Starkeya sp. ORNL1: one gene and its partner. The protein of the gene in region 1 binds, or shares a complex with, the protein of each later gene. Links are inferred from orthologs where the notes say so. Each region holds a gene or a part of one and is shown on either strand. Other genes may lie near its edges.

Region 1 (3,993 bases):
CTACATCCCGCAGCCGGAGCGTCCGATCGACCAGCCGTTCCTGATGCCGATCGAGGACGTGTTCTCGATCTCGGGCCGCGGCACGGTGGTGACCGGTCGCGTCGAGCGCGGCATCGTGAAGGTCGGCGAGGAAGTCGAGATCGTCGGCATCCGTCCGACGGTGAAGACCACGGTGACCGGCATCGAGATGTTCCGCAAGCTGTTGGACCAGGGCCAGGCCGGCGACAATGTCGGCGTGCTGCTGCGCGGCACCAAGCGCGAGGACGTCGAGCGCGGCCAGGTTGTGTGCAAGCCGGGTTCGGTGAAGCCGCACACCAAGTTCAAGGCCGAGGCGTACATCCTGACCAAGGAAGAAGGCGGTCGTCACACCCCGTTCTTCACCAACTACCGTCCGCAGTTCTACTTCCGGACCACGGACGTGACCGGTATCGTGACGCTGCCGGAAGGCACCGAGATGGTGATGCCGGGCGACAACGTGACGGTCGACGTTGCGCTGATCGTGCCGATCGCGATGGAAGAGAAGCTGCGCTTCGCCATCCGCGAAGGCGGCCGCACCGTCGGTGCCGGCGTCGTCGCCAGCATTATCGAGTGAGCGATTACTACCGGGGCGCCCCGGTCCGCCGGCGCGCCCCACTTCGTTGAGCTCGACAGTCGAGCCGAATGACGAGCCAAACGAATATAGCCCAAGCAGTGGCGAGCCCTCTGGGAGCCTGAAGTAAATGAACGGCCAGAACATCCGGATCCGCCTCAAAGCGTTCGACCATCGAATCTTGGACGCTTCGACCCGCGAGATCGTCAACACCGCGAAGCGCACTGGTGCGCAGGTTCGCGGTCCGATTCCGCTGCCGACCCGGATCGAGAGGTTCACCGTCAACCGCTCGCCGCACGTCGACAAGAAATCCCGTGAACAGTTCGAGATGCGCACCCATAAGCGCCTCCTGGACATCGTCGACCCGACGCCGCAGACCGTGGACGCGCTGATGAAGCTCGACCTCGCCGCCGGCGTCGACGTCGAGATCAAGCTCTGAGAAAGGCGAGGGGACACGGCCATGCGGTCAGGCGTCATCGCCCAGAAGGTCGGCATGACCCGCATCTTTACCGATGCAGGTGAACATGTTCCGGTCACTGTGCTGAAAGTCGATAATTGCCAGGTGGTTGCTCACCGCACGCTGGATCAGAACGGCTATGTCGCCGTTCAGCTCGGCGTCGGGAAGGCGAAGCCGCAGAACACCCCGCGCGCCATGCGCGGCCACTTCGCCGTGGCGAAGGTGGAGCCGAAGCGCAAGCTCGCGGAGTTCCGCGTCGAGGAAGAGGGGCTGATCCCGGTCGGCGCCGAACTGACCGTCGATCATTTCGTGGTCGGCCAGTTCGTGGACGTCACCGGTACCTCGACCGGTAAGGGTTTTGCCGGCGGCATGAAGCGCCATAATTTCGGCGGCCTGCGCGCCACCCACGGCGTGTCGGTCTCGCACCGTTCGATCGGTTCGACCGGTGGCCGTCAGGACCCGGGCAAGACCTTCAAGAACAAGAAGATGCCCGGTCACATGGGCGTCGAGACGGTGACCACCCAGAACCTCAAGGTCGTGCTGACCGATGTCGAGCGCGGTCTGATCGCGGTCGAGGGCGCGGTTCCTGGCCACAAGGGCGGCTGGATCCTGGTCGCCGACGCGGTGAAGAAGAAGCTGCCGGCCGAAGCGCCGAAGCCGGGCAAGTTCCGGCTCCCGGGCTCCGAGGCCGAGACGGCTGATGCGCAGACTGATGCCGCTCCCGCGGCCGAGGCCAGCGCCGAGGAGACGGTGTGATGGAATTGGCGGTCAAAACTCTCGAAGGTGCCGACGCCGGCTCCGTCACCGTGTCCGACGCGATCTTCGGCCTCGAGCCGCGCCAGGACATCCTGCACCGCTGCGTGGTGTGGCAGCTCTCGCGTCGCCAGGCCGGCACGCATCAGACGCTGTCGCGCGCCGACATCAACCGCACCAAGCGGAAGATGTACAAGCAGAAGGGCACCGGCGGCGCTCGCCACGGTGCGGCTTCCGCTCCGCAGTTCCGCGGCGGCGGTCGGGCATTCGGTCCGGTGCAGCGCAGCCACGCGTCCGACCTTCCCAAGAAGGTCCGTGCGCTCGCTCTGAAGCATGCGCTCTCGGTGAAGGCGAAGGATCAGCAGATCGTCGTCCTCGACGAGGCGGTGCTCGCCGAGCCGAAGACCAAGCTGCTCAAGGAGCGGCTGGCGGGTCTCGGCCTGTCGAACGCGCTCGTGATTTCGGGCGCCGAGGTGGATGCTAATTTCGGCCTCGCCTCGCGCAATATCGGCCATTTCGACGTGCTGCCCGTCCAGGGCATCAACGTCTACGACATCCTGCGCCGTCAGACCCTGGTCCTGACGAAGGCGGCTGTCGATGCGCTGGAGGCGCGCTTCAAATGAGCATCGATCCGCGCCACTACGACGTGATCGTGTCCCCGGTGATCACCGAGAAGGCCACGACCGCGTCCGAGCACAACCAGGTCGTCTTCAAGGTTGCTCTGACGGCTACCAAGCCGCAGATCAAGGAGGCGGTCGAGAAGCTCTTCGACGTCAAGGTGAAGAGCGTCAACACGCTGGTCCGCAAGGGGAAGACGAAGTTCTTCAAGGGCCGCAAGGGCGTACAGAACGACGTGAAGAAGGCGGTCGTGACCCTCGTCGAGGGCCACACCATCGACATCACGACGGGTCTGTGAGCCGGGCATTAGGGGAACGCAGACAATGGCGCTCAAAACCTTCAAGCCGGTAACGCCGAGCCTTCGCCAGCTCGTCATCGTCGACCGCTCGGCCCTCTACAAGGGCAAGCCGGTCAAGACGCTGACCGAAGGCAAGAGTTCGGCCGGCGGCCGCAACAATCATGGTCGCATCACCGTCCGTTTCCGCGGCGGTGGGCACAAGCAGGCTTATCGCCTGGTCGACTTCAAGCGCGCCAAGCGTGACATGCCGGCCGTGGTGGAGCGGATCGAATATGATCCGAACCGCACCGCCTTCATCGCGCTCCTGAAGTACCAGGACGGCGAGCTGGCCTACATTCTCGCGCCGCAGCGTCTCGCGGTGGGTGATCAGGTGATCGCCGGCAAGAGCGTCGACGTGAAGCCCGGCAATGCGGCTCCGCTCGGCAACCTGCCGGTCGGCACCATCGTCCACAATGTCGAGATGAAGATCGGCAAGGGTGGGCAGATCGCTCGCTCTGCCGGCTCCTATGCGCAGATCGTGGGCCGCGACCAGGGCTACGTCATCGTTCGCCTGAACTCGGGCGAGCAGCGCCTGGTGCATGGCGAGTGCTTCGGCACGGTGGGCGCGGTCTCGAACCCCGACCACATGAACATCAATCTTGGCAAGGCCGGCCGTCAACGCTGGCTTGGCCGCAAGCCGCACAACCGCGGCGTCACGATGAACCCGGTTGACCATCCGCACGGCGGCGGCGAAGGCCGCACTTCGGGCGGCCGTCATCCGGTCACCCCGTGGGGTTTCCCCACCAAGGGCAAGAAGACCCGGAAGAACAAGTCGACCGGTAAGTTCATCGTGTCCAGCCGTCACGCCCGCAAGAAGTGAGCGAGGGAACCTGAAGAATGTCTCGTTCGGTCTGGAAAGGTCCGTTCGTCGACGGCTACCTCCTCAAGAAGGCGGAAGCCGCTCGCTCGTCGACGCGTCACGACGTGGTCAAGATCTGGAGCCGTCGCTCAACGATCCTGCCGCAGTTCGTGGGTATCACGTTCGGCGTCTATAACGGCAACAAGCATGTCCCGGTCTCGGTGAACGAGGACATGGTCGGCCACAAGTTCGGCGAGTTCGCCCCGACCCGTACCTATTACGGGCACGCGGCGGACAAGAAAGCCAAGCGCAAGTAGAGGTCAGAGTCATGGGTAAGGCAGCTCGTCCGCGCGCGCTCGCGGATACGGAAGCCAAGGCGGTTGCTCGCAATCTTCGCGTCAGCCCCCAGAAGCTCAACCTCGTCGCGGGTCTGATCCGCG
Region 2 (4,912 bases), 4.2 Mb from region 1 along the record:
CGAGCCGGATGTGCTGGTGGTGCCGCTCGCGGCGTTCGACGCCAGCGGCCACCGGCTCGGCTATGGCGCCGGTTTCTACGACCGCACGCTCGCCGAACTGCGCCAGCGCCGGCGGATCGAGGCGCTCGGCTATGCCTTCGCCATCCAGCAATTGCCGGCTTTGCCGGCCGAGCCCCATGACGAACGGCTCGACGCCATCGCCACCGACGCCGGCCTCATCCGCATCGCAGGGGCTCCCTGATGCGGATCCTGTTCCTCGGCGACGTGGTCGGCCGTGTCGGACGCCAGATGGTGAATGAGCACCTGCCCGCCCTGCGCGCGCGCTGGGCGCTCGATTTCGTGGTGGTGAACGGCGAGAACTCCGCCGGCGGCTTCGGCATCACCGAGGCCATCTATGACGAACTGCTCGCCGCCGGCGCCGACGCGGTGACGCTCGGCAACCATGCCTGGGACCAGCGCGAGGCCCTCGTCTTCATCGAGCGCGCACCGCGCCTGGTCCGCCCCGCCAATTTCCCGGCCGGCACGCCGGGACGCGGCGCCGCGCTGATCGAAGCACAGAACGGCGCGCAGGTGCTGGTGGTGAACATGATGGGCCGGGTCTTCATGGACCAGCTCGACGATCCGTTCGCCGGCATCGACCGCGAGCTGGACGCCTGCCCGCTGGGCATGGCGGCGGACGCCATCCTCGTAGATTTCCATGCCGAAGTGACCAGCGAGAAGCAGGCCTTCGGCCATTGGTGCGACGGGCGGGCCAGCATCGTCGTCGGCACCCACACCCATGTGCCGACCGCCGACCACCGGATCCTGCCGGGCGGCACCGCCTACCAGACCGATGTCGGCATGTGCGGCGCCTATGACGGCGTGATCGGCATGGACAAGGAAGAGCCGCTGCGGCGCTTCACCCGCAAGATCGGCTCGTCCCGCTTCGAGCCGGCGACCGGGCCCGGCACGCTGGCCGGCCTCGCGGTGGAGACCGACGCCGCTGGCCGCGCTGTGCGCTGCGCCCCGGTGCGGATCGGCGGCGCGCTCAACGAGGCGGTGCCGGACTTCTGGTGAGGCGCAACGCAAACCACCCCTGGCTCCTCATCCCGGGCAAAGGCGACCTGCGGTCGCCGTCTTTCGAGACGCCGAGGCAACAGCCTCGGCTTTGCCGGGGACCCAGACTTCGACCGGGCGCATGCGGAAGGGCTGGATCCCCGGATCAAATCCGGGGATGAGGGCCGAATCTGGATTTCCCGCCGCGTGCTGACGCACCGGATACTCTGCGGCACGACGTCGCTGGAATCGTTCCAAAACGAAAAGCCCCCGCGCCGCAGGCACGGAGGCTTTGAACCGTCGGAATATCCTCTCGCCCGAGCCGGCGCTTGCCGACGCGAAGCCCGTCCGTTCAGGACTTGAGGAAGCCCGCGAACTTCTTCTGGAACTTCGAGACGCGACCGCCACGGTCGAGCAGCTGCTGCGAGCCGCCGGTCCAGGCCGGGTGCGAGGTCGAATCGATATCGAGCTGAAGGGTGTCGCCCTCCTTGCCCCAGGTCGTGCGGGTCGTGTACTCGGTGCCGTCCGTCATCACCACCTTTACGAAGTGGTAGTCGGGATGGATGTTGCTCTTCATTGGTTGCATCCTCGCCGCCGCGTGGCCGGACCCGGAAAACCGGGAACCGCGCGGCGATCTTCAAAACGATCCTGCCGGAAATCCGCGCGGGTCTATAACTGAGACGCGAGCGTGACACAAGCCGAACTGCCAAGCCAAGCTGCGTCCATGTCGACAGCGTCTACCTCCGCAGCGTCCACCGCGGCGCCCGAGATGACTGCTCCGAAGCCCGCCCGCCAGCGCCTCAGGCCGCTCTGGGCGTTGTGGCCGCATGTGAAACGCTATCGCGGCCGCGCCATTGCCGCGGTCGGCGCGCTCGTCATTGCCGCCATCGCCACGCTGATCATGCCGGTGGCGGTGCGGCGGATGATCGATTTCGGCTTCGACGCCAATCATGCCGGCTATGTCGACCGCTATTTCGCCGTGCTGGTCGCGGTGGTCGGCGTGCTCGCCGCCGCATCCGGCGCGCGCTATTTCCTGGTGATGACGCTTGGCGAGCGGATCGTCGCGGATTTGCGCGCGGCCGTGTTCTCGCATTTGCTCGAGCTTGACGGGCGCTTCTACGACACCGCCCGTTCCGGCGAACTGATCTCGCGGCTCACCGCCGACACCACCCAGATCAAGTCCACGGTCGGCGCCTCCGCCTCGATCGCGCTGCGCAACATCGTGCTGTTCTTTGGCGCCGCGGTGATGATGGTGATCACCAGCCCGTGGCTCTCGGCGATCCTGCTCATCCTCATCCCGGCCATCGTCGCCGTGCTGCTCGGCTCCGGGCGCGGCGTGCGCAAACGCTCGCGCGCCTCGCAGGACACGCTGGCGGAAGCCTCCGCCTATGCCGCCGAGGCGGTCGGCGCGGTGCGCTCATTGCAGGCCAACACGGCGGAACGGGCCGCCGACGCCCTGTTCTCCGACGCTGTGGAAAAGTCCTACGACGCCGCCACCCGCGCCATCCGGGCGCGTTCCATGCTCACCGCCATCGGCTTGTTCCTGGTGTTCGGCAGTGTGGTCGGCATCCTCTGGGCCGGCGCCAATGCGGTGCTGGCCGGCACCATGTCGGCCGGCACGCTCTCCCAATTCGTGCTCTATGCGGTGCTGGCGGCGAGCGGGCTCGGCCAGCTCGGCGAGGTGTGGGGCGAGATTTCGCAGGCCGCCGGCGCCACCGAGCGCATCGCCGAATTGCTGGCGGTGGAGCCCGACGTCGCGGCGCCTGGCGATCCGCGCCCCCTCCCCGCCCCGCCACGCGGCGACGTCCGCTTCGAGGCGGTCTCCTTCGCCTATCCGACCCGCCCGGACATTTCGGCCCTCCATGACGTTTCGCTGGAGGTGAAGCCCGGCGAGCGCATTGCCGTGGTCGGTCCCTCGGGCGCCGGCAAGAGCACGCTGTTCCAGCTGCTGCTGCGCTTCTACGACCCCTCGTCGGGCCGGGTGCTGGTCGATGGCGTCGATATCGCGCAGGCCGATCCGCACGAGGTCCGTGCCCGCATCGCGCTGGTGCCGCAGGATGTCGCCATCTTCGCCACCTCGATCCGCGAGAATATCCGCCTCGGCCGGCCCGACGCCACCGACACCGAAGTCGAGGAAGCCGGCCGGCTTGCGCTGGTCGATGAATTCGTCGCCCGGTTGCCGGAGCGATGGGAAAGCGCGGTCGGCGAGCGCGGGGTGACGCTCTCCGGCGGCCAGCGCCAGCGCATCGCCATCGCACGGGCCATCCTGCGCCGCGCCCCGATCCTGCTGCTGGACGAGGCCACCTCGGCGCTCGACGCCGAGAGCGAGACCCTGGTGCAGAAGGCGCTCGACCGTTCGATGCAGGGCCGCACCACGCTGGTCATCGCCCACCGGCTGGCCACAGTGCTCTCCGCCGACCGCATATTGGTGATGGAGCAAGGCCGCATCGTCGAGGAAGGCACCCACGCCGCGCTTGTGGCCCGCGGCGGCCTCTATGCGCGCCTGGCGGCGCTGCAATTTGGCGGGCAGGCGGCGTAAATCCTGCCTCTTCCGAGCAAACAGCGTCATCCCGGCCGCAGCGAAGCGGAGAGCCGGGATCGCACGAAGGTGAAGGGCGTTTGCGCGATCCCGGCTCGGCCGTTCCGGCCGTCCGGGATGACGTCTATTGTTGGCCGAGGGAGGAAAGGAATTTCCCATACTCCGCCTCGTGCCGCCCCTCCTGGTTCGGCATTCCCGGCTTCGTCAGCATGCCACGCCGCGGCGGGATCCAGCTACGGATGGCCCGCCGTGGTCGCTCGTGCCAGGTGAGGTTGAAGGCGGCGTAGCGCGGGAAGAATTCCATCGCCGCATAAGGCAGATGGTCGTGCACCCACCACGCCATCGCCTCCCAGCGGCCGGTCGCCTCGTAATAGGGGATGAAGGCATTGACGATGATGCAGGCGGTGGCGCCCATGCAGCCTTCGGCGTCGCGCCGGTCCCAGATGTGGCCGGCATAATTCGCCTCGTTCACCGCGCAATTATAGCCCTGCTCGTTGCCGAACCGGTTCACCTCCGGAGAACGGTAGGCCGAGCGGATCGAGAGGCGGCCGAACCGCGCCTGCAACGGCTCCAGCAAATCCGCGCACAGCCGCCTGCCCGCGGCGATGGCAAGGTCCGGGTCGTCGGGGACATTCGGCAGCCCGTGGAAATTGGCGATCTCGGAATGCAGGAAATCGCGCAGGAAGAAGGAAGGCGACAGCCGCACCCGCCCCAACTCCTCAAGCCCCTTCACGCTGCCGGGCTTGCGCACGTCTACCCGCGCTCCATCACCAGGAAATCGGGCCGCCATTCCATCTGCAAGGTCGGCCTGCCGGAGAGCGGGTTGGCACCGCGCCCAGTCACGTTGAAGCCGATCTTGCCGTAGAAGCGTACCGCCCGGAGGTTCTCCTCATTGACCTCCAGCGTGATCGGCCGGCCAGCCTGCGCCGCCGCGTAATAGATCAGCGCCTCCGCCACCCCATGGCCCCATTGGCCGGGATGCACGGCGAGTTGGTCGACATAGCCGTTCGCCGGATCGATGGTGACGAAGCCGGCAAGCGCGCCGTCCTCCGTCGCCAAGGCAAGCTCGACCATGGCGCCGGCTTCGATCAGCGCGGCGAAATGGTCGATGAACCAGGCACGCCGGGCCTCGAAATCAATCTCCGGCATCGCCTCTCGCCAGCTCTCGACCCAGAGATCGGCCAGCTCCGGAAGATGCGCGTCAGTGAATGGCCGCAGCTCAACCGGGGTCGCTGCCATGATCGGCCCCACGCTCAGCGCTCGGTCAGCTTCAGCTCGATGCGGCGGTTGCGGGCGCGGGCCTCATCCGTGTCGGCGGTGTCGAGCGGCTGATATTCG

What was found. Proteins that work in one complex are often made in the same cells at the same time.
Region 2: rplC (region 1) and rpmE share a complex: the UniProt entries of both Bacillus subtilis proteins name them as parts of the 50S ribosomal subunit. The link is inferred for Starkeya sp. ORNL1 from one-to-one orthologs.

Annotation. Positions count from the first base shown.
Region 1 is NZ_CP048834.1:959,859-963,851, reverse strand. Bases 1-2,925 are described here. They hold rplC (50S ribosomal protein L3), read left to right. Parts: upstream 1-1,049; coding sequence 1,050-1,802; downstream 1,803-2,925. Other genes in these bases: rplB (50S ribosomal protein L2), read left to right, coding at 2,741-2,925; G3545_RS04765 (50S ribosomal protein L23), read left to right, coding at 2,419-2,715; rplD (50S ribosomal protein L4), read left to right, coding at 1,802-2,422; rpsJ (30S ribosomal protein S10), read left to right, coding at 720-1,028; tuf (elongation factor Tu), read left to right, coding at 1-592. Outside these bases: more of rplB, read left to right, coding at 2,926-3,574; rpsS (30S ribosomal protein S19), read left to right, coding at 3,592-3,870; rplV (50S ribosomal protein L22), read left to right, coding at 3,882-3,993. UniProt on the Bacillus subtilis protein: One of the primary rRNA binding proteins, it binds directly near the 3'-end of the 23S rRNA, where it nucleates assembly of the 50S subunit.
Region 2 is NZ_CP048834.1:5,155,028-5,159,939, reverse strand. Bases 1-2,838 are described here. They hold rpmE (50S ribosomal protein L31), read right to left. Parts: upstream 1,613-2,838; coding sequence 1,388-1,612; downstream 1-1,387. Other genes in these bases: G3545_RS24320 (ABC transporter transmembrane domain-containing protein), read left to right, coding at 1,805-2,838; G3545_RS24330 (TIGR00282 family metallophosphoesterase), read left to right, coding at 241-1,056; G3545_RS24335 (5-formyltetrahydrofolate cyclo-ligase), read left to right, coding at 1-241. Also shown: more of G3545_RS24320, read left to right, coding at 2,839-3,574; G3545_RS24315 (hypothetical protein), read right to left, coding at 3,699-4,325; G3545_RS24310 (GNAT family N-acetyltransferase), read right to left, coding at 4,328-4,813; G3545_RS24305 (peptidoglycan -binding protein), read right to left, coding at 4,828-4,912. UniProt on the Bacillus subtilis protein: While neither of the L31 paralogs is essential, this protein does not seem to function as the main L31 protein.